Regions from separate parts of the Streptomyces sp. NPDC021020 genome, predicted to be linked through region 1. Evidence: predicted binding sites of a transcription regulator. Region 1 holds the regulator's gene; the other holds the start of a gene.
The links. The regulator HspR, encoded in region 1, represses chaperone genes until heat shock. The targets are predictions, from matches to a motif close to TTGAGNNNNNNNNNCTCAA.
Positions count from the first base shown of each region.

Region 2: a site for HspR is predicted at 8,261-8,279, ahead of lon (endopeptidase La). Genes of this name have one in related genera too.

Region 1 is NZ_JBIRQQ010000012.1:220,149-235,218, forward strand. It holds gene dcd (dCTP deaminase) at 1-422, shown strand, start outside; gene ACH4SL_RS31425 (Yip1 family protein) at 427-1,350, opposite strand; gene ACH4SL_RS31430 ((Fe-S)-binding protein) at 1,448-3,718, opposite strand; gene dnaK (molecular chaperone DnaK) at 3,999-5,867, shown strand; gene grpE (nucleotide exchange factor GrpE) at 5,864-6,556, shown strand; gene dnaJ (molecular chaperone DnaJ) at 6,601-7,791, shown strand; gene ACH4SL_RS31450 (heat shock protein transcriptional repressor HspR) at 7,796-8,323, shown strand; gene clpB (ATP-dependent chaperone ClpB) at 8,692-11,307, shown strand; gene ACH4SL_RS31460 (YbjN domain-containing protein) at 11,416-11,961, shown strand; gene ACH4SL_RS31465 (VOC family protein) at 12,076-12,450, opposite strand; gene ACH4SL_RS31470 (vWA domain-containing protein) at 12,599-13,390, shown strand; gene argG (argininosuccinate synthase) at 13,459-14,913, shown strand.
Region 2 is NZ_JBIRQQ010000004.1:122,869-137,938, forward strand. It holds gene ACH4SL_RS12550 (multifunctional oxoglutarate decarboxylase/oxoglutarate dehydrogenase thiamine pyrophosphate-binding subunit/dihydrolipoyllysine-residue succinyltransferase subunit) at 1-1,660, opposite strand, end outside; gene ACH4SL_RS12555 (ATP-binding protein) at 1,899-3,014, opposite strand; gene ACH4SL_RS12560 (response regulator transcription factor) at 3,029-3,754, opposite strand; gene ACH4SL_RS12565 (spermidine synthase) at 3,822-4,499, opposite strand; gene helR (RNA polymerase recycling motor ATPase HelR) at 4,509-6,737, opposite strand; gene ACH4SL_RS12575 (nucleotidyltransferase domain-containing protein) at 7,310-8,140, opposite strand; gene lon (endopeptidase La) at 8,302-10,734, shown strand; gene ACH4SL_RS12585 (lysozyme) at 10,815-11,681, opposite strand; gene ACH4SL_RS12590 (MarR family winged helix-turn-helix transcriptional regulator) at 11,798-12,271, shown strand; gene ACH4SL_RS12595 (hypothetical protein) at 12,382-13,152, opposite strand; gene ACH4SL_RS12600 (nitrate- and nitrite sensing domain-containing protein) at 13,632-15,070, shown strand, end outside.

The DNA.
Region 1 (15,070 bases):
ATCCGGCTGTCGAGCAGCCGGATCTGACGCGGCTGGTGGAGCCGGAGGGGGACGACGCCTTCATCCTGCATCCCGGGGAGTTCGTGCTGGCCTCGACGTACGAGGTCATCACGCTGCCGGACGATGTCGCCTCGCGGCTGGAGGGGAAGTCGAGCCTCGGGCGGCTGGGGCTGCTCACGCACTCCACCGCCGGGTTCATCGACCCGGGCTTCTCCGGGCACGTGACCCTGGAGCTGTCGAACGTCGCGACGCTGCCGATCAAGCTGTGGCCGGGGATGAAGATCGGGCAGCTGTGTCTGTTCCGGTTGACCTCCCCGGCCGAATTCCCCTACGGCTCGCAGCAGTACGGCTCGCGCTACCAGGGGCAGCGCGGGCCGACCGCCTCGCGCTCGTACGTGAACTTCCACCGCACGCAGGTGTGACCCGCTAGATCAGCGGGAGCTTGAACAGCATCAGCAGCGCGATCAGCTGGATCGCCGACGCGCCCAGCGCCTTCGGCCACGGCAGGTCGTGGGATTTGGCGACCATCGACGTCATGAGCGCCGCGCACGCGAGCCAGGTGAGCCAGCCCAGCAGCTGGACGAAGCCGTTGGCGCCGCCCAGGAAGAGGGCGAAGAACAGGCGCGGGGCGTCGGTCAGGCACGTGACGAGGAGGGCCAGGCCCACCGTCGGGGCCCAGGCGCCGTCGCCGCCGAGCTGGCGGGCCGTCGTCGTGGTGACCGCGCTGAGCACCAGGCCGCACAGGGTGACGGCCACGGCCGTCATCAGCACCAGCGGGATGCTCGCGGACAGCGTCGCGCCCAGTACGTCATGGCGGGCGCTGTCGAAGCCGAAGACGGCGAGCAGGCCGTAGCAGAAGGTCACGGTGAGGGCGGGGGCCCACATCGTGTGGTCGCGCATCTGCCAGAACGTCCGGCCGGGGCGCAGCACGATGCCGCGGAGCAGCTGCTTCCAGTGCAGGCGCGGGCCCACGGGCGGGGCCGCGCTCTGGCCGGCGCGGTAGGTGGCCACGTTGTCGTCGCCGTAGCCGTTCGCGAAGCCGCCATCCGCGAAGCCGCCGCCGTTCGGGTGAGACCCGTACCCATCGGCGCCGGAGCCGGACCCCGCCCCGTACGGCTCCGCGAGCTGCGCCGGCTCGCCCATCGTGAAGGCCCGCGTATGGCCGGGTGCGTCGTCGTACGCCGGTGCCTGCTCGAAATACTCCGGCTCGCCCGGCGCCGGGTACGGCCCCTGGGGCCCGCCGTACGGCGCCCCGTAGCCGCCCTGCGCAGCGCGCCCGGGGGGAGGCGGCGGGTAACCCGCCGCGTGCGGGTCCTGCCCTCGTCGGTCGCGGTTCTCGTATCCAGCCACGTTTCGAACGTACCCGCTGCCGCGAAAGGCCGGGCCCGGCGGGAAGCCGGGCCCGGCCTTTGCTGCCAACCTGTGACACGCCCCGCCGGGCGGCGGCTCAGCCCGCCGCGGAGTCCGCTCCCGCGGCCGCCGCCGAGGCGGCCGGTACGGTCCTGACGGAGTCGAGCAGCAGCTGCGCGACGTCCACCACCTGCACGGACTCCTTCGCCTGGCCGTCGTTCTTCTTGCCGTTGACGGAGTCGGTCAGCATCACCAGGCAGAACGGGCAGGCCGTCGAGATGATGTCCGGGTCGAGGGACAGCGCCTCGTCGACGCGCTCGTTGTTGATGCGCTTGCCGATCCGCTCCTCCATCCACATCCGGGCGCCGCCCGCGCCGCAGCAGAAGCCGCGGTCCTTGTGGCGGTGCATCTCCTCGCTGCGCAGGCCCGGGACCTTCGCGACGATCTCGCGCGGCGGCGTGTAGACCTTGTTGTGCCGGCCCAGGTAGCAGGGGTCGTGGTAGGTGATGAGGCCCTCGACCGGGGTGACGGGGACCAGCCGGCCCTCGTCGACCAGCGTCTGGAGCAGCTGCGTGTGGTGGATGACCTCGTACTCGCCGCCGAGCTGCGGGTATTCGTTGGCGATGGTGTTGAAGCAGTGCGGGCAGGTCGCGACGATCTTCTTCGACGAGCGCGGCTTGCGGCTCGCGGCGACGGTCTTCCCGTCGTCGTCCAGCTCCTCGCCGAAGGCCATGTTGAGCATCGCGACGTTCTCGGCGCCGAGCTGCTGGAAGAGGAACTCGTTGCCGAGGCGGCGCGGGGAGTCGCCGGTGCAGTTCTCCTCGCCGCCCATGATCGCGAAGTTGACGCCCGCCATGTGCAGCAGCTCGGCGAAGGCCTTGGTGGTCTTCTTGGCGCGGTCCTCCAGGGAGCCCGCGCAGCCGACCCAGTACAGGTAGTCGACGGACGTCAGGTCCTCGACGTCCTCGCCCACGACCGGCACGGGGAAGTCGACCTCCTTGACCCACGCGAGGCGCTGCTTCTTCGGCAGGCCCCAGGGGTTGCCCTTCTTCTCCAGGTTCTTGAGCATCGTGCCCGCCTCGGACGGGAAGGACGACTCGATCATCACCTGGTAGCGGCGCATGTCGATGATGTGGTCGATGTGCTCGATGTCGACCGGGCACTGCTCGACGCACGCGCCGCACGTGGTGCAGGACCACAGCACGTCGGGGTCGATGACGCCGTTCTCCTCGGCGGTGCCGATGAGCGGCCGCTCGGCCTCGGCGAGCGCGGCGGCGGGGACGCCGGCCAGCTGCTCGGGTGTGGCGCGCTCCTCGCCCTCCGCGTTCTTGCCGCCGCCGGCCAGCAGGTAGGGGGCCTTGGCGTTGGCGTGGTCGCGCAGCGACATGATCAGCAGCTTGGGCGACAGCGGCTTGCCGGTGTTCCAGGCCGGGCACTGCGACTGGCAGCGGCCGCACTCGGTGCAGGTGGAGAAGTCGAGGATGCCCTTCCAGGAGAATTCCTCGACCTTGGAGACGCCGAAGACGTCGTCCTCGCCCGGGTCCTCGAAGTCGATCGGCTTGCCCTCGCTGGTCATGGGCTGGAGCGCGCCCAGTGAGACCTCGCCGCGCGCGTTGCGCTTGAACCAGATGTTGAAGAAGGCCAGGAAGCGGTGCCAGGCCACCGACATGTCGGTGTTGAGGCCGACCACGATCGCCCACGTCATGGTGACGGCGAGCTTGACCATGGCCACGGCGTACACGAGGTTCTGCAGCGTGTCCGTGCCCAGGCCCCGGAAGCCCGCGACGAGGGGGTACGACGCGAAGTACCCGGCCTCGTAGCCGTCCACGCCGTGCAGCGCGCCCTCCAGGCCGCGCAGCGTGAGGATCGCCAGGCCGATGACGAGGATGACGTACTCGACGAAGTACGCCTGCCAGGCCGTGGATCCGGCGAAGCGGGATTTGCGGCCCGCCCGGGAGGGCAGGCTCAGCAGTCGGATGGCGATGAGGGTGATGATGCCGAGCGTGGTGAACAGGGCGATGAACTCGGTGTACAGCTCGTACGGCAGCCAGTCGCCGATCACCGGCAGCATCCAGTCGGCCTTGAAGAGCTGGCCGTAGGCGTTGACGATCGTCAGGCCCAGGGTCAGGAAGCCGACCGCGACGAACCAGTGGGCGACGCCGACGACGCCCCACTTGTTCATCCGGGTGTGGCCGACGAACTCCCGCAGCATCGTCGTCGTACGGGCCGCGGGGTCGTTCGTGCGGCTGCCGGCCGGTACGGGCTTGCCCAGCCGGACGAACCGGTAGATCTGCGCGACGGCGAGGCTGAAGAGCGCGACGCCGACCGCGGTGAGGACCAGCGACACGATGATCGCGGCGAGTTGCATGAGGGCTCCTCGGGCCTGCGCACGGTACGAAATTCTACTAAGCGGTAACTTACTGCGGTCCTGGCTGAGGGTACCCGGGATCGGGGGGCCCATAAAGCCGCACCACTGGTGATCTGTGTCGCGCGTCGCACGGGCGCAGGGGGGCCCGTCCGGAGCGCCCGGCTGCGCGGGGCGCGCGCCGCAAAGTTGAGTCGCCACGACTCACGTCTGTTGACACGATCGCGGCGCTCGTGCACTCTTGAGTCAGTTCCACTCAAGTAGTCAGCAGGAGGAATCCACCATGGCACGTGCGGTCGGCATCGACCTGGGCACGACAAACTCCGTCGTCAGCGTTCTCGAAGGCGGCGAGCCCACCGTCATCACCAACGCAGAGGGTGCCAGGACCACGCCGTCCGTCGTCGCCTTCGCCAAGAACGGCGAGGTGCTGGTCGGTGAGGTGGCCAAGCGCCAGGCGGTCACCAACGTCGACAGGACCGTCCGGTCGGTCAAGCGCCACATGGGCACCGACTGGAAGATCAACCTGGACGGCAAGGACTTCAACCCGCAGCAGATGAGCGCCTTCATCCTGCAGAAGCTCAAGCGGGACGCGGAGTCCTACCTCGGCGAGAAGGTCACCGACGCGGTCATCACCGTGCCGGCGTACTTCAACGACTCCGAGCGGCAGGCCACCAAGGAGGCCGGCGAGATCGCGGGCCTGAACGTGCTGCGGATCGTCAACGAGCCGACCGCGGCCGCGCTCGCGTACGGCCTGGACAAGGACGACCAGACGATCCTGGTCTTCGACCTCGGCGGCGGCACCTTCGACGTCTCGCTGCTGGAGATCGGCGACGGCGTCGTGGAGGTCAAGGCCACCAACGGCGACAACCACCTCGGTGGTGACGACTGGGACCAGCGCGTCGTCGACTACCTGGTCAAGCAATTCCAGTCCGGCCACGGCGTGGACCTGGGCAAGGACAAGATGGCCCTCCAGCGCCTGCGCGAGGCCGCGGAGAAGGCGAAGATCGAGCTGTCCAGCTCGACCGAGACGTCCATCAACCTGCCCTACATCACGGCGTCCGCCGAGGGCCCGCTGCACCTGGACGAGAAGCTCACCCGGGCGCAGTTCCAGCAGCTGACCAGCGATCTGCTGGAGCGCTGCAAGACGCCCTTCCACAACGTGATCAAGGACGCCGGCATCCAGCTGTCCGAGATCGACCACGTCGTCCTCGTCGGCGGCTCCACCCGTATGCCCGCCGTCGCCGAGCTGGTGCGCGAGCTGACCGGCGGCAAGGAGGCCAACAAGGGCGTCAACCCGGACGAGGTCGTCGCCATCGGCGCGTCCCTCCAGGCCGGTGTGCTCAAGGGCGAGGTCAAGGACGTCCTGCTGCTCGACGTCACCCCGCTGTCCCTCGGTATCGAGACCAAGGGCGGCATCATGACCAAGCTCATCGAGCGCAACACCACGATCCCGACCAAGCGCTCGGAGATCTTCACGACGGCCGAGGACAACCAGCCGTCCGTGCAGATCCAGGTCTACCAGGGCGAGCGCGAGATCGCCGCGTACAACAAGAAGCTCGGGATGTTCGAGCTGACCGGTCTGCCGCCGGCCCCGCGCGGCATGCCCCAGATCGAGGTCACCTTCGACATCGACGCCAACGGGATCATGCACGTCGGCGCGAAGGACCTGGGCACGGGCAAGGAGCAGCGGATGACCGTCACCGGCGGCTCCTCGCTGCCGAAGGACGAGGTCGACCGCATGCGGTCCGAGGCCGAGCAGTACGCGGAGGAGGACCACCGCCGCCGCGAGGCCGCCGAGACCCGCAACCAGGGCGAGCAGCTGGCCTACCAGACCGAGAAGTTCATCGCGGACAACAAGGACAAGCTCCCCGAGGACGTGAAGTCCGAGGTCGAGGCCGCCATCGCGGACCTCAAGGAGAAGCTGAAGAACGAGTCGACCGACGCCGACAACACCGCGTCGATCCGCGAGGCCACCGAGAAGGTCGCCGCCGTCAGCCAGAAGCTGGGCCAGGCGCTGTACGCCAACGCCCCCGGTGAAGGCTCCGCCCACGCGAGTGCCGGCTCGCCCGCGGGCGAGCAGGCCGGCGCCGCGGACGACGACGTCGTGGACGCCGAGATCGTCGACGACGACAAGAGGGACGGTGCCGCGTGACGGAGGAGCCGAAGGGCTTCGAGCAGGAGCCCGACGTCCCTTCCGAGGCCGGTGACGCCAAGCCCGCCAAGGGCTCGGCGGCCGGCAAGGACTCCGGGACCGCCGACGAGGCGGCCCCGGGGGCCGGCGGCGGGGACGCGCAGGAGCTGACCGCGCTGCGGGCGCAGCTGGACCAGGTACGCACCGCGCTCGGCGAGCGCACCGCGGACCTCCAGCGCCTGCAGGCCGAATACCAGAACTACCGCCGCAGGGTGGAGCGCGACCGGGTCGCCGTCAAGGAGATCGCGGTGGCCAACCTGCTCACCGAGCTGCTCCCGGTGCTCGACGACATCGGCCGGGCGCGCGAGCACGGCGAGCTGGTCGGCGGCTTCAAGTCGGTGGCGGAGTCGCTGGAGACGGTCGCGGCGAAGCTGGGGCTGCAGCAGTTCGGCAAGGAGGGTGAAGCCTTCGACCCGCTGGTGCACGAGGCCCTGATGCACAGCTATTCGCCGGATGTCACGCAGACGACATGCGTGCAGATCCTCCAGCCCGGGTACCGCCTCGGTGAGCGCAATCTGCGGCCCGCCCGGGTCGCGGTCGCCGAACCGCAGCCGGGCTCCGGAAAGGCCGCCGACGAGACGGCGGACGACCGGGACGCGGCGGCGGACACGGCGGACGGCGAGGAGAACGGTGGCCCGGAGCAGGGCTGACGGTGTAAAGAGAGCCTTCACGGCCGGAAGGAGGGACGCCGGGGATGAGCATCAGTAGGGACCTGCTGGAAAAGGACCTGTACAAGGTCCTCGGCGTCCCCAAGGACGCCACGGATGCCGAGATCAAGAAGGCGTACCGGAAGCTCGCCCGCGAGTTCCACCCGGACGCCAACAAGGGCGACACGAAGGCCGAGGAGCGCTTCAAGGAGATCTCCGAGGCCAACGACGTCCTCTCGGACGCCAAGCGGCGCAAGGAGTACGACGAGGGCCGCGCGCTGTTCGGGAACGGCGGCTTCCGCCCGGGCCCGGGCGCGGGCGGCACCGGCGGCTTCAACTTCGACCTGGGCGACCTCTTCGGCGGCGGCGCCGGCGGCCAGGCCCCCGGCGGGGGCCAGGGCGGCGGCTTCGGCGGCGGGCTCGGGGACGTCTTCGGCGGGCTCTTCAACCGCGGCGGCGGCACACGGGTGCAGCCGCGGCGCGGCCAGGACGTCGAGTCCGAGGTCACGCTGAGCTTCACCGAGGCCGTCGACGGGGCCACCGTCCCGCTGCGGATGTCCTCGCAGGCCCCCTGCAAGGCCTGCTCCGGCACCGGCGACAAGAACGGCACGCCCCGGGTGTGCCCGACCTGCGTCGGTACGGGCCAGGTCTCGCGCGGCGGCGGGGGCGGCTTCTCGCTCACCGACCCCTGCGTGGACTGCAAGGGCCGCGGCCTGATCGCGGAGAATCCCTGCGAGGTCTGCCACGGCAGCGGGCGCGCCAAGAGCTCGCGCACCATGCAGGTCCGCATCCCGGCGGGCGTCACCGACGGGCAGCGGATCCGGCTGCGCGGCAAGGGCGCCCCCGGCGAGCGCGGCGGCCCGGCGGGCGACCTCTACGTGGTCGTGCACGTCGGGCAGCACCCGGTCTTCGGCCGCAAGGACGCCAACCTGACGGTGACCGTACCGGTCAGCTTCACGGAGGCGGCCCTCGGCGGCGAGGTCAAGGTGCCCACGCTCGGCGGCCCGCCGGTCACCCTCAAGCTCCCGCCGGGCACCCCCAACGGCCGCACCCTGCGCGCCCGCGGCAAGGGCGCCGTCCGCAAGGACGGCACGCGCGGCGACCTGCTCGTCACCGTCGAGGTGGCGGTGCCGGACAAGAGCGAGGGCAAGGCGCTCGACGCGCTGGAGGCCTACCGGGAGGCGACCGCGGACTTCGACCCGCGGGCCGAGCTGTTCAAGGCGGCAAAGGGAGCGTGAACGGATGAGCATCGACGGCCGGACGGACGGTACGGCGCCGGGCCCGCGCGGCAGCGGCGGCCCCCGCGTCCCGCGGGGTACGGGCGGTGCCCCGCGCGGGCGCAACCCGTACCAGCTCACCGAGGAGACCCCGGTCTACGTCATCTCCGTGGCGGCCGAGCTGTCCGGGCTGCATCCGCAGACCCTGCGGCAGTACGACCGCCTCGGCCTGGTCTCGCCCGACCGCACGGCCGGGCGGGGCCGCCGCTACTCCGCACGGGACATCGACCAGCTGCGCGAGGTGCAGCGGCTCTCCCAGGACGACGGCATCAACCTGGCCGGCATCAAGCGCATCATCGAGCTGGAGAACCAGGTCGCCGCCCTCCAGGCGCGCGTCGCCGAGCTGACCGCGACGGTGGAGGGCGCGGCGGCCCTCATCCAGCAGCGCGAGGCCGCGGTCCACGCGTCCTACCGCCGCGATCTCGTCCCCTACCAGGACGTCCAGCACACCAGCGCGCTGGTCGTCTGGCGCCCCAAGCGCGACGGCGCGTAGGCGCCTGACGGCGCCGTTTGACGGAGGGGCTCGCCCCCCTTTCCCCGCCCGCCGGGCGCGGGCTGCGGGCTGCCCTCTGCGGAGGGCGGTGCTTTTCAGGGGCGCGTGGGGGTGCCTCCCGGGCGGAGCCTGGGGGAGAACTGCGCGAGCAACCCACCACCGGCCGGTGGTCCGGAAACGACAGCAACTGCCCCCTCGGGCCGGTGACAACCCGCGCCACCGTCGTGGCTGAGCGCGCAGTTCTCCCCCAGGCTCCGCCCGGGAGGTACCCCCACGCGCCCCTGAAAACGCCCACCCCACGGCGCCGCCGCGCCCTCACCGCGGGGGCGGGCCAGAATGAAACCAATACCCCGAGGAGGATCCGCTCCGTGGACGCCGAGCTGACGAACAAGAGCCGGGAAGCGCTCAACGCCGCCGACACCCGGGCCGTCTCCGAGGGCAACCCGGACCTCACGCCCGCCCACCTGCTGCTCGCGCTGCTGAGCGGCGCGGACAACGAGAACGTGCTGGACCTGCTCGCCGCCGTCGGGGCCGATCCGGCGGGGCTGCGCGCGGAGGCGGAGCAGCTGGTCGAGCGGCTGCCGAAGGTGCAGGGGTCGACCGTGGCCCCGCCGCAGGCCAACCGCGAGCTGCTCGCCGTCGTCGCGGACGCGGCGGAGCGGGCCAAGGAGCTCGGGGACGCGTACCTTTCGACCGAGCACCTGCTCATCGGCATCGCCGTCAAGGGCGGCGCGGCCGGCGAGCTGCTCACCCGCCAGGGGGCCGGCGGCAAGCAGCTGCTGGCCGCCTTCGAGACCGCCCGTGGGGGGCAGCGCGTGACCAGCCAGGATCCCGAAGGCACGTACAAGGCGCTGGAGAAGTACGGCACCGACTTCACCGCGGCCGCCCGCGAGGGCCGGCTGGATCCGGTGATCGGCCGCGACCAGGAGATCCGCCGGGTCGTGCAGGTGCTCTCCCGGCGCACGAAGAACAACCCGGTGCTGATCGGCGAGCCCGGCGTCGGCAAGACCGCCGTCGTCGAGGGCCTGGCGCAGCGCATCGTCAAGGGCGACGTGCCCGAGTCGCTGCGCAACAAGCGGCTGGTCTCGCTCGACCTCGGCGCGATGGTCGCGGGCGCGAAGTACCGCGGGGAGTTCGAGGAGCGGCTGAAGGCCGTGCTCGCCGAGATCAAGGACAGCGACGGGCGGATCGTCACCTTCATCGACGAGCTGCACACGGTCGTCGGCACGGGCGCCGGCGGCGACTCGGCGATGGACGCGGGCAACATGCTCAAGCCGATGCTGGCGCGCGGCGAACTGCGCATGGTCGGCGCGACGACGCTGGACGAATACCGCGAGCGGATCGAGAAGGACCCGGCGCTGGAGCGCCGCTTCCAGCAGGTGCTGGTCGCCGAGCCGACCGTGGAGGACACGGTCGCGATCCTGCGCGGCCTCAAGGGCCGCTACGAGGCGCACCACAAGGTCCAGATCGCCGACTCCGCGCTGGTCGCCGCGGCCACCCTGTCCGACCGCTACATCACCTCGCGCTTCCTGCCCGACAAGGCCATCGACCTGGTCGACGAGTCCGCGTCCCGGCTGCGGATGGAGATCGACTCCTCGCCCGTCGAGATCGACGAGCTGCAGCGCTCCGTCGACCGGCTGCGCATGGAGGAGATGGCGCTGCGCAGCGAGACCGACCCGGCGTCCGTCCAGCGGCTGGACAAGCTGCGCAAGGACCTCGCCGACCGGGAGGAGGAGCTGCGCGGGCTGACCGCCCGCTGGGAGAAGGAGAAGCAGGGCCTCAACCGGGTCGGCGAGCTCAAGGAGCGCCTCGACGACATCGACACCCGTATCGACCGCGCCCAGCGCGACGGCGACTTCGAGACCGCCTCCAAGCTGCTCTACGCCGAGAAGCCCAGGCTGGAGGCCGAGCTGGAGGCGGCGACACGGGAGGAGCAGGAGGCCGCCGCGCAGGAGACGATGGTCAAGGAGGAGGTCGGCCCGGACGACATCGCCGACGTGATCGCCGCCTGGACCGGCATCCCGGCGGGTCGGCTGCTGGAGGGCGAGACGCAGAAGCTGCTGCGGATGGAGGACGAGCTGGGCCGCCGGCTCATCGGCCAGGCCGAGGCGGTGCGCGCGGTGTCCGACGCGGTACGCCGCTCCCGCTCCGGCATCGCCGACCCCGACCGCCCGACCGGCTCCTTCCTCTTCCTCGGCCCGACCGGCGTCGGCAAGACCGAGCTGGCCAAGGCGCTCGCCGACTTCCTCTTCGACGACGAGCGGGCCATGGTCCGCATCGACATGAGCGAGTACGGCGAGAAGCACTCGGTCGCGCGGCTGGTCGGCGCCCCGCCCGGATACGTGGGCTACGAGGAGGGCGGCCAGCTCACCGAGGCGGTGCGCCGCCGCCCGTACAGCGTGGTGCTGCTCGACGAGGTCGAGAAGGCGCACCCGGAGGTCTTCGACGTCCTGCTCCAGGTGCTCGACGACGGGCGGCTCACCGACGGCCAGGGCCGTACGGTCGACTTCCGGAACGTGATCCTCATCCTGACCTCCAACCTCGGCAGCCAGTACCTGGTGGACCCGGCGCTCACCGAGGACCAGAAGCGGGAGAACGTGCTGAGCACGGTGCGGGCGTCCTTCAAGCCGGAATTCCTCAACCGGCTCGACGACACCGTGGTCTTCTCCGCGCTCGGCAAGGAGGAGCTGCGCAGGATCGCCCGGCTCCAGACCGACCGGCTCGCCGCCCGGCTGAAGGACCGCAGGCTCGGCCTGGAGGTCACCGACGCGGCGCTGGACTGGCTGGCCGAGGAGGGCAACGACCCGGCGTACGGCGCCCGGCCGCTGCGCCGCCTGGTGCAGACCGCGATCGGCGACCCGCTGGCCCGCGAGCTGCTCGCCGGGGAGATCCGGGACGGGCAGACCGTACGGGTCGACCGTGCCGCGGGCGGGCTGATCGTCGGCGCGGCCACCGGTCCGGCGGGGCCCGACCTCAGCAAGTGACGGCCGCTGCCGCCCGGTGACCAGCGCCGGGCCCGCGCGCCCCGGGGTTTCCCCCTGGGGGTGCGGATGAGGGAGGATGGCAGTCAGACGTCACGAAGGGACTTCACGGTGAGCATCGACCCGTCCTCGATTCCTAATTTCGGGGGACAGCCGGACCCCTCGTCCGCTGGCAACAGCGGTGTGGTCATCCCCGACCAGGACCTGGTCAAGCAGCTGCTCGACCAGATGGAGCTGAAGCACCTGGTCGACGAGGAGGGTGACCTCGTCGCGCCCTGGGAGGACTTCCGCACGTACTTCATGTTCCGCGGCGAGGACGAGCAGGCGGTCTTCGCCGTCCGGACCTTCTACGACCGTCCGTTCGAGGTCGACGACAAGGCGCAGCTGCACGAGGTCATCGACGACTGGAACCGCCGCACGCTGTGGCCGAAGGTCTACACCCACACCAACGACGACGGCGGCGTCCGCCTCGTCGGCGAGGCCCAGCTGATGATCGGGCTGGGCGTCGGTCTGGAGCACTTCGTGTCCAGCACGGTGAGCTGGGTGCGCGCGTCGATCGAGTTCGACAAGTGGGTCGTGGACACGCTGGGCCTGGCGAAGGACACCGACGAGGCCGCCGAGGGCGGCGAAGGCGGCGAGGACTCCGCGGAGGACTGACCCCGCGCGGAGGCCCGACCACGGCCTCCCGCCGCGTACCGACGGAGAAGCCCGGCCCCCCGTGCGGCCGGGCTTCTCCGCGCTCCCGCGGTGGCTCCGCGGTCGCACCGCGGCTCAGGCGGACTCCTCCAGCACGGAGAGCACGTTGCCCGCGGGGTCGGTGAACCAGGCGATGAGCGGGCCGCCGCCGCGGAAGATCCCCCGCTCGTCCGCCGGCAGCTGCTCGTAGCGCGCGAAGCGCACCCCGCGCCGCCCCAGCTCGTCGACCGCCGCCTCGATGTCGGGGACGGGGAAGTTGAGGACGGTGAACGTCGCGGGCCGGTGGTCCGGCTTCGGGTAGACCAGGACGTCCCGGTCGCCCGCGAGGTGCAGTGTCAGCAGCCCGTTCTGCCGCGACACCTTCAGCCCCAGCGTGTCGCCGTAGAACGCCGCCGCGGCCTCGATGTCGTCGACCGAGAAACCGCTGAACGCCTTCGTCGACTCGAACATGATCGCCTCCTGTAGGTCGTGGGTCGTGAGGTCGTGGGTCGTGAGGTCGTGCCTACGAGTGCAGACCGCCGCGGCGCCGGGAAGTCATCGGTCGGTGCGGGCGCGACCGCGTGCGCCCCGGCGCCGGGCAGGAGGAGAATCCCGGCCCATGGCCATCGATTACCGCAAGGCGCCCCGGATCGACTACCGCAAGCCGCCCCGCGCGGAACGGAGCGGTACCGGTCCCGCCGTCAGCCTGGAGAAGGTCGCCGCCAGCGCCCCCGGGCTGGTCAGCCTCTTCAAGACCGCGACCGTCTCGCTGGAGAAGCACGCGGTCGCCGGCGAGCGGGCGGCCGTCTACCTCGTCCTCGACCGCTCCGGCAGCATGCGGCCCTACTACCGGGACGGCTCCGTGCAGCACCTGGCCGAGCAGACCCTCGCGCTCGCCGCCAACCTCGACGACGACGGGGTGGTGCCGGTCGTCTTCTTCTCCACCGAGGTCGACGGCACCGCCGAGATGGGCCTGGACGACTACCGGGACCGCATCGGCCCGCTGCACGCATCCATGGGCCACATGGGGCGCACCAACTACCACCTGGCCATGCAGGCCGTGATCGACCACTACCAGGCCTGCGGTGCGACCGACCCCGCCTTCGTCGTCTTCCAGACCGACGGCTCGCCGACCTCGAAGGCCGCGGCCGAGCACGTGCTGTGCGTGTCCGCGCGGCTACCGATCTTCTGGCAGTTCGTGGGCTTCGGCGCCGACGAATTCCGCTTCCTCCGCAAGCTCGACGACCTGCCGGTGCCGGGCCGCCGGCTCGTCGACAACGCCGGTTTCTTCGCCGCGGGCGCCACCCCGAAGGCGCTCTCCGACGCGGAGCTGTACGACAGCCTGCTCGGCGAATTCCCCGACTGGCTCACCGCGGCCCGCGCCGCGGGCATCCTGCCGGAGCGGGGGTGACAGGGCGGCGGCCGGGTGCTCCGGAAAGGGGCTTTGCATGAGCATGCGTTGGTGTGCATAATATTTCCATGTCCAAGGTCCTCACCTCCCTTCCTGTCGGCGAGCGCGTCGGCATCGCCTTCTCCGGTGGCCTCGACACCTCGGTCGCGGTCGCGTGGATGCGCGACAAGGGCGCTGTCCCCTGCACCTACACCGCCGACATAGGCCAGTACGACGAGCCCGACATCGCGTCGGTGCCCGGGCGTGCCAAGGCCTACGGCGCCGAGGTCGCGCGGCTGGTCGACTGCCGTGCGGCGCTGGTCGAGGAGGGCCTGGCCGCGCTCACCTGCGGGGCCTTCCACATCCGCTCCGGCGGGCGGGCGTACTTCAACACCACGCCGCTCGGCCGCGCCGTCACCGGCACCATGCTGGTGCGGGCGATGCTGGAGGACGACGTCCAGATCTGGGGCGACGGCTCGACCTTCAAGGGCAACGACATCGAGCGGTTCTACCGCTACGGCCTGCTCGCCAACCCGCACCTGCGGATCTACAAGCCCTGGCTGGACGCGGACTTCGTGACCGAGCTGGGCGGCCGCAAGGAGATGTCGGAGTGGCTGCTCGCCCACGAGCTGCCCTACCGCGACAGCACGGAGAAGGCGTATTCCACCGACGCCAACATCTGGGGCGCCACGCACGAGGCGAAGACCCTGGAGCACCTGAACACCGGCGTCGAGACCGTCGACCCGATCATGGGCGTGCGCTTCTGGGACCCGTCGGTCGAGATCGCCACCGAGGACGTGACGATCGGCTTCGACCAGGGCCGCCCGGTCAGCGTCAACGGCAAGGACTTCGCGACCCCCGTCGACCTGGTGTCCGAGGTCAACGCGATCGGCGGGCGGCACGGCCTGGGCATGTCCGACCAGATCGAGAACCGGATCATCGAGGCCAAGAGCCGCGGCATCTACGAGGCCCCGGGCATGGCGCTGCTGCACACGGCGTACGAGCGCCTCGTCAACGCGATCCACAACGAGGACACCCTCGCGCAGTACCACACCGAGGGACGCCGCCTCGGCCGGCTGATGTACGAGGGCCGCTGGCTGGACCCGCAGGCGCTGATGATCCGCGAGTCCCTGCAGCGCTGGGTCGGCGCCGCCGTCACCGGCGAGGTGACCCTGCGGCTGCGGCGCGGCGAGGACTACTCCGTCCTCGACACGACCGGCCCGGCCTTCAGCTACCACCCGGACAAGCTGTCCATGGAGCGCACCGTGGACTCCGCGTTCGGCCCGGTGGACCGGATCGGCCAGCTCACCATGCGCAACCTGGACATCGCCGACTCCCGCGCCAAGCTGGAGCAGTACGCCCAGCTCGGCCTCGTCGGCTCCGGCAGCCTCGCCATCGGCCCGGTGCAGGAGCCCGCACCCGGCCTGATCGAGACCATGCCGGAACTCCCCGAGGGCGGCGCCGAGGTCATCGCCTCCCGCGGCGAGCCCGAGCCCGACGACGCGCTGCTCGACCGCGCGGCGATGGAGTTCGGCACCGACTGACCGACCCCGTCGGCCTCTTGCCCGCCCCGGCCCCGCCCGCACCCAGCCGCGCGCGGGGCCGGGCCCTCCCGGTGGGGACACGCCCTGGTGCCCGACCGGGACCGCGGTGCCCGCTGTGGCCGCCGTCAGGTGCGCGTGAAGAGCGGTTCGTCCCAGC
Region 2 (15,070 bases), on a different contig from region 1:
GGCCGACGTACTTCGTCTGCAGGAAGGTCTCGAAGGCCTCCGCGGCGTTCAGTCGGCGCAGGATGCGCAGCTGCTCCTCGCGCTCGGGCTTGGCGTGCGGGCGCTCGATGCGGTCCTGGATCCACTTGCGCTGCTTGGGGTCCTGGATGTGCATGAACTCGATGCCGACCGTGCGGCAGTACGAGTCGCGCAGCACGCCGAGGATGTCGCGCAGCTTCATGAGCGACTTGCCCGCGAAGCCGCCGACCGCGAACTCCCGCTCCAGGTCCCACAGCGTGAGGCCGTGCTCCAGGATGTCGAGGTCGGGGTGCTTGCGCTGGCGGTACTCCAGCGGGTCGGTGTCGGCCATGACGTGGCCGCGGACCCGGTAGGAGTGGATCAGCTCGAAGACCCGCGCGGCCTTGGTGACGTCGTCGTCGTGCGCGGTGTCGATGTCCGTGCGCCAGCGGACCGGCTCGTACGGGATGCGCAGCGACGCGAAGATGTCGTCGAAGAAGTCGTTCTCGCCGAGCAGCAGCTGGCTGACGATCCGCAGGAACTCGCCGGAGGCGGCGCCCTGGATCACCCGGTGGTCGTACGTGCTGGTCAGCGTCATGACCTTGGAGATGCCGAGCTTGTTCAGGGTGTCCTGCGAGGTGCCCTGGAATTCCGCCGGGTAGTCCATCGAGCCGACGCCGAGGATCATCGACTGGCCGGGCATCAGGCGCGGCACGGAGTGCACGGTGCCGAGGCCGCCGGGGTTGGTCAGCGAGGCCGTGACGCCCTGGAAGTCGTCCATCGTGAGCTTGCCCGTGCGGGCGCGGCGGACGATGTCCTCGTAGGCCTGCCAGAACTCGAAGAAGTTCAGCGTCTCGGCCTTCTTGATGGCCGCGACGACGAGCTGGCGGTCGCCGTTCGGCTTGACCAGGTCGATGGCCAGGCCCAGGTTGACGTGGTCGGGCTTGACCAGGGTGGGCTTGCCGTCCTTCTCCGCGAAGGAGTGGTTCATCGACGGCATCGCCTTGAGCGCCTGCACCATGGCGTAGCCGATGACGTGCGTGAAGGAGATCTTCCCGCCGCGGGCGCGCTTGAGGTGGTTGTTGATGACGATGCGGTTGTCGAACAGCAGCTTCACCGGGATGGCCCGCACCGAGGTGGCGGTGGGCAGCTCCAGCGACGCGCTCATGTTCTTCGCCACAGCCGCGGCGGGGCCGCGCAGCGTCAGGAACTCCGGCCCGGCGGCGTCGGCCGGGGCCGCGGGGGCGGCCTTCGCGGGCTTCGCGGCGGCGGGCTTCGCGGCGGCCGGCGCCGGAGCCGGCGCGGCGGGGGCCGCGGGCTGCACGGGGGCCGGAGCCGGAGCCGGGGGCTGCGCGGGCGCGGCGGCGGCCGGGGCCGGCGGCGCCGCGGGGACGGCGGCGGGCGCCGGAGCGGCGTTCGCACGGGCCGCGGCGCCCGAGGCGCCGCCCTGGCCGGCGGGGGCCGCCGGAGCGGCCGAACCGTCCGGCCGGTAGTCGGCGAAGAAGTCCCACCAGGCTCGGTCTACCGAGTTCGGGTCCTGGAGGTACTGCTGGTAGATCTCATCGACCAGCCACTCGTTGGGGCCGAAACCCCCTGCGGGGCCCTCGCCCTGCGCTTCGTGGTCGGTCGTGACACTAGAGCTATTGGGGGACTGTGGCGACACGGCGGCAACCGCCCTCTTCCGCTTCACAAGATGGTGGACAGCGGAAATAAAGGCTACGCCTACCTGGCCCTGCGTCGCAGGCCCGGGGGCCAGTCGTCGTGTACGTCACACCGAAAATCTGGTTTCGGAGGCGTTCATGGCGGGAAATTGGTCCCTCTTGAGGGTTGTCCGACCGGATGTGGCCGCTGTGCCCGGGATGAACGTCGCATGAACTGCGGGCGCCGCCGGAGCGAGCACGTCAAGGCGCTGCCGTGCCTCTCCCCGGAAGGGTGACATGGATCCGGCAACCGCGGGGCGATTCGGCCACCTGGATCCGGCCGCCGTGCAGGTCGACCGCCCAGCGCGCGATGGCGAGCCCCAGCCCCGTACCCCCGTCGCCGCCCGGCTGGGAGCCGCGGTGGAAGCGCTCGAAGACGCGGACCCGGTCCGCCTCCGCGATGCCCGGGCCCTCGTCCACGACGTCCAGCTCCAGCGACCCCGGCGCCGCCCCGGCCCGCGCCCGTACGGTCACCCGGCCGCCCGGCGGGCTGTGCTTGACGGCGTTGTCCACGAGGTTGGCCACCACCTGGTGCAGCCGCTCCCCGTCGGCGTACGCCACCAGGCCCGGCGGTGCGACGTCCAGGTGCAGCGGCACGTCCGCACGGGCCCGGGAGCGCGAGCCGCCCGAGCCCATGCCCAGGCTCGCGGTCTTCAGCACCGCCGACAGGTACGGCCACACCTCGAACCGCTTGGCGTCCAGCCGCACCGCGCCGCTGTCCAGCCGCGACAGGTCCAGCAGCTGGCTGACCAGCTTGCCGAGCCGCTCGGTCTGCTGGAGCATCAGCCGCATCGTCTCCGGGTCGGCGGCCGACACGCCGTCCACGACGTTCTCCAGCACCGCGCGCAGCGCCGCGATGGGCGTGCGCAGCTCGTGCGAGACATTCGCCACCAGCTCCTTGCGGTGCCGGTCGGCGGCGGCGAGGTCGGCGGCCATCCGGTTGAACGTCTCGGCCAGCTCGCCGACCTCGTCCCGGCGTGTCCGGGCGACCCGGCGGCTGTAGTCGCCGCCCGCCATGGCACGCGCGACCGCGGTCATCTCGCGCAGCGGCGCGGTCAGGTTGTCGGCGACGATCTGGGTGATCAGCAGCGAGGCGATGATCGAGAAGATCGTGATGACCCGCAGCCCGGTGGCCGAGTGGATCGCCAGGAACACCAGCCCGGTGGTGATCAGCACCGACACCAGCACCAGCGCCGCGAGCGCGGCCTTGATCGAGCGGAAGGGGTCCCAGGGCCGCAGCGCCTCCCACGCCTGCCGCCACCAGCGCCCCAGCAGGCCGCCCCGCCCGGCGCGCGCGGCCCTCCCGCGGCTCGTCACGCTCTCGCCGCGACTCACGCCGGCGGCGTCTCCAGCGCGTACCCCACGCCGTGCACGGTACGGATCCGGTCCGCGCCGATCTTGCGGCGCAGCGCCTTGACGTGGCTGTCGACGGTACGGGTGCCGGACGCGTCGGCCCAGTCCCACACCTCGGCCAGCAGCTGCTCGCGCGACAGCACCGCCTTGGGCTGCTGGGCCAGGCACACCAGCAGCTCGAACTCGGTCGGGGTCAGGTGCACGTCCGCGCCCGCGACCCGGACCCGGCGCTGCGCGTGGTCGATCTCCAGGTCGCCGAGGTGGATCGCGGCGCCGCGCGGGTTGTGCGCGGCCGTCGCCGCGCGCTCCATCCGGCGCAGCAGCACATGCACCCGGGCGGCCAGCTCGCGCATCGAGAAGGGCTTGGTCATGTAGTCGTCGGCGCCCACCCCGAGGCCGACGAGCATGTCGGTCTCCTCGTCCCGCGCGGTGAGCATCAGCACCGGCACCGGCCGGTCCGCCTGCACCCGGCGGCACACCTCGTGGCCGTCGTAGCCGGGCAGCATCACGTCCAGCACCAGCAGGTCCGGCTGCCAGGAGCGGGCGGCCTCGACCGCCGCCGGGCCGTCGCCCGCGGTGCGCACCTGGAAGCCCTCGGCTTGCAGGCGGGCCGCGATGGCCTGCGTTATCGTCTGGTCGTCCTCGACCACCAGCACCCGGCGCTGCGCGCCGGTCGTCTGCGTGCCGTCCACAATCCGCCCCATTAATCGTCCTGGCTACCCGGCAGCGTACGGGGCGGGGCGCCGCCGTGACCATCACACCAGCGCTGAGCTAAGCCGCCCGGTGTGCCAGGTGCACGACATCCGGCACCCCGCGGGCCACCGGAATCTCCAGGGTGCGAACCCGTTCGAATCCTGCCGACCGCAGCGCGTCCTCGAACGCGGCCGACGGCTGCGCCGACCACACTGCGAGGACGCCGCCGGGTGTCAGCCGGTTCCGGCATACGTCGAGGCCGCTGGGACTGTAGAGACTGCCGTTGTTCTCCGTGACTGTCCAGTCCGGCCCGTTGTCGATGTCCAGGCACAGCGCGTCGTACGGCTCCCCGCCGCCGCGCAGGTGGGCGAGCAGGTCGTCCAGGACCAGCACCACCCGCGGGTCGTCGAGCGCGCCCGCGGAGTACGCCCCGAGCGGCCCGTCGCGGTGCCATGCCACGACCGCCTCCTCGCGCTCCACCACCGCGATCCGCCCCCAGTCCGCCTCCGCGGCCCTGGCCAGCGAGAACCCGACCCCGAGCCCGCCGAGCAGCACGCCCGGCGCCGCCCGGGGCCCCAGCGCCTCCCGGGCGGCGTCCACCAGCAGCCGCTCGGAGCGCCCGTCGGAGGTGTCCATCAGGAAGCAGCCGTTCGCGATGATCTCGTACGTCCCCGCGCCGCCGCGGTGCCGCAGCGCCAGCTCCCCGGCGACCCCGTCCCGTCGGTCCAGCACGGTCACCGTCTCGTCCTCAAGCATCCGTCCACCCTAGGGTGTGTCCGGCTCCAGGCCCGCCAGCGCCGGGGGCAGCGGCTCCAGGTGCAGTACGCCCAGCCGCTGGGTGGCGCGGGTCAGGGCGACGTACAGCTCCGCCGTGCCGCGCGGACCGTCCGCGAGGATCCGCTCGGGCGCGACCACGAGCACCGCGTCGTACTCCAGGCCCTTGGTCCGCGACGGCGGCACCGCGCCCGGCACGTCCGGCGGGCCGATCACCACGCTGGTGCCCTCCCGGCCCGCCTCCGCCCGCACGAAGGCCTCGACCGCGCCGGGCAGCTCCGCCGCCGTGACCTGCCGCGCCCACGGCCGCACCCCGCATGACCGCACCGACTCCGGCGGCCGCACGCCCGGCGCGAACTCGCCCAGCAGCGCGCCCGCCACCGCCATGATCTCGGCCGGCGTGCGGTAGTTCACCGTCAGCGAGCGGTAGAGCCACCGCCCCGGCACGTACGGCTCCAGCGCCGCCTCCCACGAGACCGCGCCCGCCGCCGAGCGCCGCTGCGCCAGGTCGCCGACCACCGTGAAGGACTTCAGCGGGCAGCGCCGCATCAGCACCCGCCACTCCATCGCCGACAGCTCCTGCGCCTCGTCGACCACCACATGGCGGTAGGTCCACTCCCGGTCCGCGGCCGCGCGCTCGGCCAGATCCCGGGTGTCGACCTCCTCGAACCGCGTCGCCAGACCCGCGGCGCGCACCAGGTCCTGCGCGAGCAGATGGTCCTCGTCGTCCATCAGGTCGTCACGGCGGTCCACGCCCATGGTCTCCAGCACGGACGCCGCGTACTCCGCCTCCTCCCGCCGGGCCTCCTCCGCCGCCCGCGCCGCGGCCCGCTCCGCCGCCGGATCCTTCCCCAGCAGGTCGACCAGCTCGTCCAGCAGCGGCACGTCCGCCACCGTCCAGGCGTCACCCGCGGCCCGCAGCCACGCCGGGTCCGCGCCCGCCGCGCGCAGCCGCTCCGCCGACCCGTACAGCTCCGCCAGCAGCGCTTCCGGGGTCAGCACCGGCCACAGCGCGTCCAGCGCGGCCAGGAACGCGTCGTCGTCCCGCAGCTCCTTGAGCATGTCCGCCCGCAGCCGCTCCCACAGCGCGCGGTCCGAGCGGTCCAGCCACTCACGGGTCGCCTTCCCGACCGCGCGCTCCGACAGCGCCCACGTCACGACCTCCCGGAAGACCTCCCGGGCCTCGTTGTGCGGCCGCCCGCTGTCCCGCGCCTCCTCCCGCGCCCACTGCGCGACCGCCGCGTCCAGCCGCACCGTCACGCCCCCCAGCTCCACCGGCAGCGGCTCCTCCGGCACCCGCTGGCGGTCCGCGACCGCCGCCGCCAGCACCTCCAGGGCCGCCAGCGAGCCCTTGGTGACCGCGACACCCGGCTCCGCCTCCTCGGCGGTCACCGCCAGGCCCGGCACCAGGTCGCCGGTCGTCATGAACACCACGTCCGTCTCGCCCAGCGACGGCAGCACCCGCCCGATGTGCTCCAGGAAGGCCGGGTTCGGCCCCACCACCAGCACACCCTGCCGCTCCATCCGCTCGCGCTGCGTGTAGAGCAGGTACGCCACCCGGTGCAGCGCCACCACCGTCTTGCCGGTGCCGGGACCGCCCTCGATGACCAGCACGCCCGGGTGGTCCAGCCGGATGATCCGGTCCTGCTCGGCCTGGATCGTCGCGACGATGTCCCGCATCCCCGCCCCGCGCGGCGCGTTCACCGCCGCGAGCAGCGCCGCGTCCGCGCCGCCCACCCCCTCCGCGCCGCCCAGCGCCTCGTCGGTGAACCCCGTCAGCTGCCGCCCCCGGGCGTGGAACTGGCGCCGCCGCAGCATGCCCTCCGGGCTCGCCGCCGTCGCCGTGTAGAACGCGCGGGCCGCCGGCGCGCGCCAGTCGAGCAGCACGGGCTCATGGGCCTCCCCGTCGTCGAAGAGGCCGAGCCGCCCGATGTACGAGGCCGCCCCCTCCGCGGCGTCCAGCCGCCCGAAGCACAGCCCGTTGTCCGCGACGTCCAGCCGCCGCACCTCGCGGGCCAGCCCGCGCACCGCCACGTCCCGCTCCACGGCCGTCCCGCCGTGCTCCTTGAGCGCCGCGTCGTGCTCCGCCTCGACCCGCGCGCGCCGCGCGTCCAGCCGCGCGTAGAGCGCTTTGACGTAGCCGCGCTCCCCGCGCAATTCCTCGTCGTACCCCTGAGCCGCCGTCACGTACGTCCCGTCCACCTCGCCGAATCCACCCACGGCGGAGCATTCTGCGACAAGGCGGGGGCCTTGCGGCAAGCCCCCCACTCCGCTATACGTTTATTAACGGCGGGAGTCCCGCCTACCCCTCGCGATGCCGGCTTTCCCGCCGCGGGGGTGCCCGCGCCTGGCGGCGCGGGGTGTTTCCCACCCCCAGCCACCCGTGCAGGTAGTAGCAAAAGTTGCGGTCTTCCTGTGGGGCGCATTCGCCGTCGGGGGCGAACCCATGGGGTGGGCCGAGGAGGGAGTGCGGGTGGAGCGTCGGCTCGCGGTTCCCCTGTGGGGGTGCACCACCGGCGGGGGCGACCCGCAGTCCCTCACACGCTCACCCCCACCGGCAGGCAGCCGCCCACGAGACGCCGGGAGGGGGTCGGTGCGGGGTGCCCCCGCAGGAATGCGCACGCAGGACCCGCCACCTACGGCATGAGGTCGGACGCGCATTCCGAGGAGGTGCCCCGTGGCGGCCCCCGACCCCACCCACCGCACGGAGTGCGCGATGCCCCGCCGGGTACACCGGGGGCGCGAGGAACTGCGCGATCAGCCCCCACGCAGGGAAGGTCGCGCGCCCCACCTCACACCGCAGCCCGCGGCGCCTTCTCCCCGTGGACGGCCACGTACGTGGACGCCAGCCACGGCGCCAGGTCCGTGAGGAGAAACGCGAGGTCCGACGGCGCCCCGGACGGAGCAAGCGCCAGGGACGCCGCCCGGCGCATCTGCTCACCCCGCGCGGGGTAGTAGCCCGCGAACGCCGCGGCCTGCTCCCGCAGGGAGCTGGTCCAGCCGCCCCACCGCGGCATCACGAGCGTGAACCCCGTCCGCACGACCCGCCGGGCCACGCCCCGGCACAGAGCGCGACGCTCGGCGTCGGACGAGGCGTCGGCGAAGGCCTCCACCCACCCCGGAAGCGCCAGCGCAAGATCCCCGTTGGTCTCCCGGGCGAGCAGCCCGTCCGGCCGGTACGACGGCAGGAAGGCCGCCAGATCCTCCCCGAGCAGCGGAGTGCACAGGCACGCCACGAAGAACCCGAGGTCGTACCGCTCCAGCTCGCTCAGCAGCGTTTCCGCGTCGAAGAGCAGCAGCCCGACGCCGTCGACGACGGCGAAGTCGTCGTCGAGCGCGCGGGAGAGCGCGTCCCCGGCGGCGCGGTCCGCCGCGGTGGGCGGCTCGTGGAGGACCACCACGAGGTCGAGGTCCGAGATCCCGGTGCGGGCCGTCCCGCGCGGGATGCTGCCGTAGACGTACGCGCTGTGCAGCCGCCCGCCGGGGAAGGCAGCGGGGACCCGCGCGCGTACCGCGTCCAGCAGCGGCGCGTACTCCGGCTGCACCCGCGCGAGCGAGCCCTCGCGCAGGATCGTCCCGTCGGGCCCGAGGCCCGTTCCCCGGCCGGGGGGCTGTTCGTCCATGCGGACCACGCTAAGCCACCCCGCAAGCCGTTTTCCCAGCTCACAGCGTCGTCACTCGCCCGGCGCAGCCGATCGCCCAGAGCGAACACCCGGACGGGAACACCGGCGGCCCCCCGCGCATTGAGCCTCATGTACTCAACTTGCTTGCCCAAGGAGCGATCATGCCGATTGAGTCTGTTCCTTCCAACCCCGCCAAGCCGTCGCTGACTCTGCCGGTCCTGCCCCTGGACGGGGAGGTCGTGCTGCCCGGCATGGTCGTGCCGCTCGACCTCACCGACTCCGAGGTACGCGCCGCCGTGGAGGCGGCGCAGTCCGCGCACCCGGCGGGCGCGACGGGCAAGCCGCGGGTGCTGCTCGTGCCGCGGATCGACGGGGCGTACGCCGCCGTCGGGACGCTGGGCACCGTGGAGCAGGTCGGGCGGCTGTCCGACGGCGACCCCGGCGCGGTCATCAAGGGCCGCACCCGGGTGCGGATCGGCGCGGGCACGACCGGGCCGGGCGCCGCGCTGTGGGTCGAGGGCACGGTCGTCGACGAGCCGGTGCCCGCCGAGTCGCCGGGCACGGTGGCCGAGCTGATGAAGGAGTACAAGGCGCTGGCCACGAGCTGGCTGCGCAAGCGCGGCGCCTGGCAGGTCGTGGACCGCGTCCAGCAGATCGACGACGTGGGCCAGCTCGCCGACAACTCCGGCTACAGCCCCTTCCTGACCGCCGAGCAGCGCGTGGAGCTGCTGGAGACGGTGGATCCGGTGGCGCGGCTGAAGCTGGCCGTGCGGTGGCTGCGCGACCACCTGGCCGAGCAGGACGTCGCGGAGACGATCCGCAAGGACGTCCAGGAGGGCATGGAGAAGCAGCAGCGCGAGTTCCTGCTGCGCCAGCAGCTGGAGGCGGTCCGCAAGGAGCTGTCGGAGCTGAACGGCGAGCCGGACGACGAGGCCGGCGACTACCGGGCCCGCGTCGAGGCCGCCGACCTGCCCGAGAGCGTGCGCGAGGCGGCGCTGAAGGAGGTCGAGAAGCTGGAGCGGTCCTCCGACGCCTCGCCCGAGGGCAGCTGGATCCGCACCTGGCTGGACACCGTCCTGGAACTGCCGTGGAAGGTCACGACCGAGGACACCTACGACGTCGCGGGCGCGCGGGCGGTGCTGGACGCCGACCACGCCGGGCTGGACGACGTCAAGGAGCGCATCACCGAATACCTCGCGGTGCGCAAGCGCCGGGCCGACCGGGGCCTCGGCGTCGTCGGGGGCCGCCGCGGAGGCGCGGTGCTGGCCCTGGTGGGTCCGCCGGGGACCGGAAAGACGTCGCTCGGCGAATCCGTCGCCCGCGCCATGGGGCGGAAGTTCGTCCGGGTCGCGCTCGGCGGCGTCCGCGACGAGGCGGAGATCCGCGGCCACCGCCGTACGTACGTGGGGGCGCTGCCCGGCCGGATCGTACGGGCGGTCAAGGAGGCCGGGTCGATGAACCCGGTGGTGCTGCTCGACGAGATCGACAAGGTCGGCTCCGACTACCGCGGCGACCCGGCCGCGGCGCTGCTGGAGGTCCTGGACCCGGCGCAGAACCACACCTTCCGCGACCACTACCTGGAAGTCGAGCTGGACCTGTCCGACGTGGTCTTCCTGGCCACCGCGAACGTCCTGGAGTCCATCCCCGAGCCACTGCTCGACCGCATGGAGCTGGTGCGGCTGGACGGCTACACCGAGGACGAGAAGGTCGTCATCGCCCGCGACCACCTGCTGCCCCGGCAGCTGGAGCGCGCGGGCCTGGAGGCCGACGAGGTGGCGCTGACGGAGGAGAGCCTGCGCAGGCTCGCCGGCGAGTACACCCGCGAGGCCGGCGTGCGGAACCTGGAGCGCACGGTCGCCCGCATCCTGCGGAAGATCGCCGCGCGGCACGAGCTGGGCGAGCAGGAGCTGCCGTACGAGGTGGGCCCGGACGACCTGCGCGGCCTCATCGGGCGCCCGCACCACGTGCCGGAGTCCGCGCAGGATCCGCAGGAGCGGCGCACCGCAGTGCCGGGCGTGGCGACGGGCCTGGCCGTCACGGGCGCGGGCGGTGACGTGCTCTACATCGAGGCGTCGCTCGCCGACCCGGAGACCGGCGGGTCGGGGCTGCAGCTCACCGGGCAGCTGGGCGAGGTCATGAAGGAGTCGGCGCAGATCGCGCTGTCCTTCCTGCGCTCGCACGGCGCCGAGCTGGAGCTGCCGGTCGGCGACCTGAAGGAGCGCGGGGTGCACCTGCACGTCCCCGCGGGCGCGGTGCCCAAGGACGGCCCGAGCGCCGGTGTGACGATGACGACCGCGCTGGCCTCGCTGCTGTCGGGGCGCCGGGTGCGGACGGACGTGGCCATGACCGGCGAGGTGTCGCTGACCGGCCGGGTCCTGCCCATCGGCGGGGTCAAGCAGAAGCTGCTGGCCGCGCACCGCGCCGGGGTCACCACCGTGGTGATCCCCAAGCGCAACGAGCCCGACCTGGACGACGTGCCGGCCGAGATCCTGGACGCCCTCGACGTCCACCCGGTCAGCGACGTCCGGCAGGTGCTGGCGCTCGCCCTGGAGGCGGCCGCAACGGACGTCCGCGGGGTGCCCGTGGCCGCCTGACGGACCGTCGGAGCGCGTGAACGCCGTGTGGCCCTTTCCCCCCGCGCGGGGGAAAGGGCCACACGGCTGCGCGACGCGGCTCAGCCCTTGGCGTAGGCCTTCAGGCGGTCCAGGGCGCCGTTGAACTTGTTCTGGTCGCCGGGGAAGGTGCCGGCGTCGGCCCACTGCCAGAAGCTCTGGTAGCCCCAGCCGGCCGGCAGGGTGCCGAGCGAGCTGGAGTAGCGGGCGAGCCACAGCGCGTTGTGCGCCGCGAAGGCGCCGCTGTTGCCCGTGCAGGTCGTCCACCAGTTGGTGGACGTGTAGATCGTCGGGTAGCGGCCGGTCTTGGCGTGGTATTCGTTCGAGAACGACGTGATCCAGCTAACCATGCCGCTCGCGGACTTGCCGTAGCAGGTGGCGCCGTACGGGTTGTACTCCAGGTCCAGCGCGCCGGGCAGCGTCTTGCCGTCCGCCGACCAGCCGCCGCCGTGCGCCACGAAGTAGTCGGCCTGCGCCGCGCCGCTCGACACGTCGGGCAGCGCGAAGTGGTAGGAGCCGCGGACCATGCCGACGTCGTAGGAGCCGTTGTACTGCTGCGCGAAGTAGGGGTTGGTGTACGAGGTGCCCTCGGTCGCCTTGACGTACGCGAACTTCGCGCCCTTGGACCAGGCGCCCGACCAGCTGACGTCGCCCTGGTAACTGGAGACGTCCATGCCCGCGGTCTGGGTGACCTTGGTGGTGACCACGACCTTGGAGTCGCCCGCGGCGTCGGCGCCCTCGTGGATCTTGATCTGCGAGCCCAGCCAGTCCAGGTCCGGGTGGGTCATGTGGTCGGGACCCGCCGCCCGGGCCGTCCCGGGGGCGGCGAGGACCAGCGCGAGCGTCGAGGCGAGGAGTCCGGTGAACAAGGTGAGCCTGGCCCGGACCGAGCCGTTGCCGTGCACGACGGAGAGATCTCCGTGGGACATGCGTGCCTCCAGGTGGGGTCCTGTGACCGCCGTTGGTCTACTCCTGCGAAATACTTGACGTGCTGCGGAAAAACCGGGTGTGAAGACAACTTTCAGGCGTGGAAAGCGGGAATGCTGTGACCGACGCGCGCAATGCGGCAGATGCGACGGGAGCGGACGCGTCGGCGGAGGCCCTCGAACGCGAGCTGACGGTGCTCTTCCGGCGGGCCCGCGCGGCCTCGGGCGAGCTCGCCCGCGCCGTCCACCCCGACCTCGAACCCGCGGCCTACGGGCTGCTCGTCCGGCTCCAGGAAGCGGAACCCGAACGGGCCACCGACCTCGCCTCCTACTTCGGCGTCGGCAAGGCGACGATGAGCAGGCAGCTGCGGGCACTTGAGGCGCTCGGGCTGGTCGCCCGCGAGCCCGACCCCGCGGACGGGCGGGCCTACCTCATGAGCCTCACCCCCGAGGGCCGCGCCCGCTTCACCCGCGTCCGCGACGCCCGCCGCGCGGTGTACCTCCGCCAGCTCGCGGCCTGGGCCCCGTCCGACCGCGCGGACCTCGCCCGCCTCCTGCACGCCCTGAACGAATCCACGGCGGACATCCTCTGAGTAGTCCCCCATCCGGGGGCGCCTCCCCGGCGGAGCCTGGGGGAGAACTGCGCGCTCAGCCCCCACCGGCGGACGGTCCCGCGGCAAGGGGACCACACCCCGCGGGGGGCTCAGAGTTCAAGCAAGAGCGCCGTCGCGTCGTCGAAGGGCTTGCCGCGGGGGACGGCGGAGCCGTCGGGGTCGGCGGATTCGGCCGCGCGGACGCGGGCCAGGAGGGATTCGGGGCCGCGCTCGCGCAGGAGGGCGAAGGTCGCCGCCCAGTCGTCGAGGTCGAAGACCTCGACCGCGCGCGCGGCCCCGTCGCTGAGCGCGGCCACCGCGCGCACCGCGGCGAGCGGCGTGCGCCCAGTCACCGCCTTCCCGGCGACAGCCGGATCCGCGGCGGCGGTCCAGAAGCCGCCCGGCAGATTCCGCAGCGGAGCGACCCGGCGGCCCGCGGCGCGCAGCCGGTCGATCCGGTCGTCGAGGACGGCGGTCACCTTGCCGTCGGTGTCCTCCAGGAGCAGCACGGAGTCCGAGAGGACGAGATGCTCCAGCTCCGCCGCCCCCCACCGCACCGCCACGACGGTGGCTTGCGGCGTCAGGGGGTGAGAAAGGTCACACGTGCCACGGTGGGCATCCGCCGTCACGCGGATCGCCTCGGACAGACACTCCGCAAGCGTCAGATCCTGCCGCGAAACGGACAGCTCCAGCAGGTGACCGCCGAGACGTGCGGTGAACCAGGGAACGGAGTGCACGCAGTTCCCGTTGTCGGGCGGCGGGGTGACCCCGTCCAGCAGCACCAGCGCCCCGCCGTGGCCTCCGGCGGGCATCGCGGCCGCCACGAAATCCTCGTTGGGCGCCCCGGTCGTCCCCGGCGCGGTCGCCGTCTCGATTCGCATGCCCCCAGTGTGCGCGAGGCGCGTACGCGTCCCCCGGCAGGGCGCGGGCGGCGGTCCGGCGTGCCCGGAAGGCAAACCGCGGCGGTACGTCCCCGGGCGGGCGGCGGGCCCGTGCAGGATGCAGCGACCCGCCCGTGTGCCCGGCAGGCAAACCGCCCCGGCTCCGGCGCGGGCGGCGGCGAAGCGGAAGCGGACGCGGCGTCAGGCCGCCCCCGCGAAGGGAGGGGCATCCTGGCAGAGACGGGGGCCGCCGCGCCAGTACGGCCCGGTAACAGGAGGGGCTGGTGGGCAACTCGGGTTGGGCGCCGGGTTGTCCGCTGTGACACCCGTGCGATTCACTCGTTCGGGTGTCCGGAGGAGGGAGGCGTGGCTCCCCTCCTGGCGGGACTGCAAGGGTCGGAACAGCCCCTGCATATTCCCTGGGGAATCCCCCGCCGGCGATACGTGATTGCGAGCCCGAAGTGCGTAGACGACGTCAGTTGCGTGAACGGCGGGTCAGGCAGCGCATGCTCGCCGCCCTGCTGGTGTGCGCGGGCACGGTGCTGGCCGCCGCGGCGCCCGGGGTCGCCCTCGGCGTCGGCGACCTGACGTCGGCGCAGGACCAGGCCGGCGCCGCCCGGCTCGCCCAGCGCACCACCGTGCTGGCGCAGGACCTCGGGGACGAGCGGGACGACCTGGCCGCCCTCGTCGCCGCCGGGAAGGCGGGCACCGCCGTGCCCGCGCAGGACGGCACCCGCACCGACCGCCAGACGCGCGACGTGCTCGCCGCGGGCCCCGACGAGGAGCTGCGGGCCGCGCTCGGCACGCTGCCCGGCGTGCGCCGCACCGCCCTGGCCGCGCAGGCGGGCGGGGCGGGCGTCCAGGCGGTCGTGACGGCCTACCAGCCGCTGCTGGACGTCCTGGCGCGGCAGGCCGCGGGCCCCGCGGCCGCCGCCCTCACCCGCGCCGCCGACGCGGCCGCCCTCCAGCGCGGGCTGCTCGCGGGCGCCCTCACCGCGGGCGGCGGGCAGCCCGAGCTGGTGGCCGCGGCGCAGGCCGCCCGGCTCCAGGAGCGCGCCGGGATCGCCGACTTCCGGGCCACCGCCGACCGCCCGCTGCGCGACCGCTACGACAGCACGGTCACCGGGCAGGGCGCCGCGCAGGCCGACTCCGACACCACCGCCCTGCTCGGCTCCGCAGAACTCACCGGCTCCGACCGGGCGTTGGGCGCCGACAAGGTCCGCGCCGACCTCACCGCCCGGCTCGCGCTGATCCGTAGCGTCGAGGCCTCCGCGGCCACCGACCGGGCCGCCGCGGCCGCCGCCCACCGCAACCGCACGGTCACCGTGCTGGAGCTGCGGATCGCGCTGGCCGCCGGGTGCCTGGTGCTGCTGGTCGGCGTGCTCGTCGCGCTCTTCCGCAGCCTGACCCGGCCGCTCGCGGCCCTGCATGTGTGGGCCCGCGCGGACGCCGCGAGCGGGCGCGGCGCGCAGGTCGTCGGGCAGGACGAGTTCGCCGCCGTGGCCCGCCGCGCCAACGCCCTGACGCACGAGGCGCAGGCGCTCCGCGCCCGTACCGCCGACCTCGGCAACGAGCTGACGGCGCAGCGCGGCACCACGCAGAGCACCCGCGGCGCGCTGGCGGGGGCGGTCGCCGAGAAGGACGCGCTGCGCCGGGCCCACGACGAGATGGTCACCCATGTCGCCGACCTCAACCGGGAGTTGACGGCGGCGGCGACGCGGGACGCCGCGCACATGTCCCATGTCAGCCTCTCCCTGCGGACCTTGGGCCTGGTGGAGCGCCAACTCGCGCTCATCGAGAGCATGGAGGACCAGGAGCAGGACCCGGACCGGCTCGGCACGCTCTTCCAGCTCGACCACCTCGCGACGCGCATGCGCCGCAACAGCGAGACCCTGCTGGTCCTCGGCGGCACCGAGCA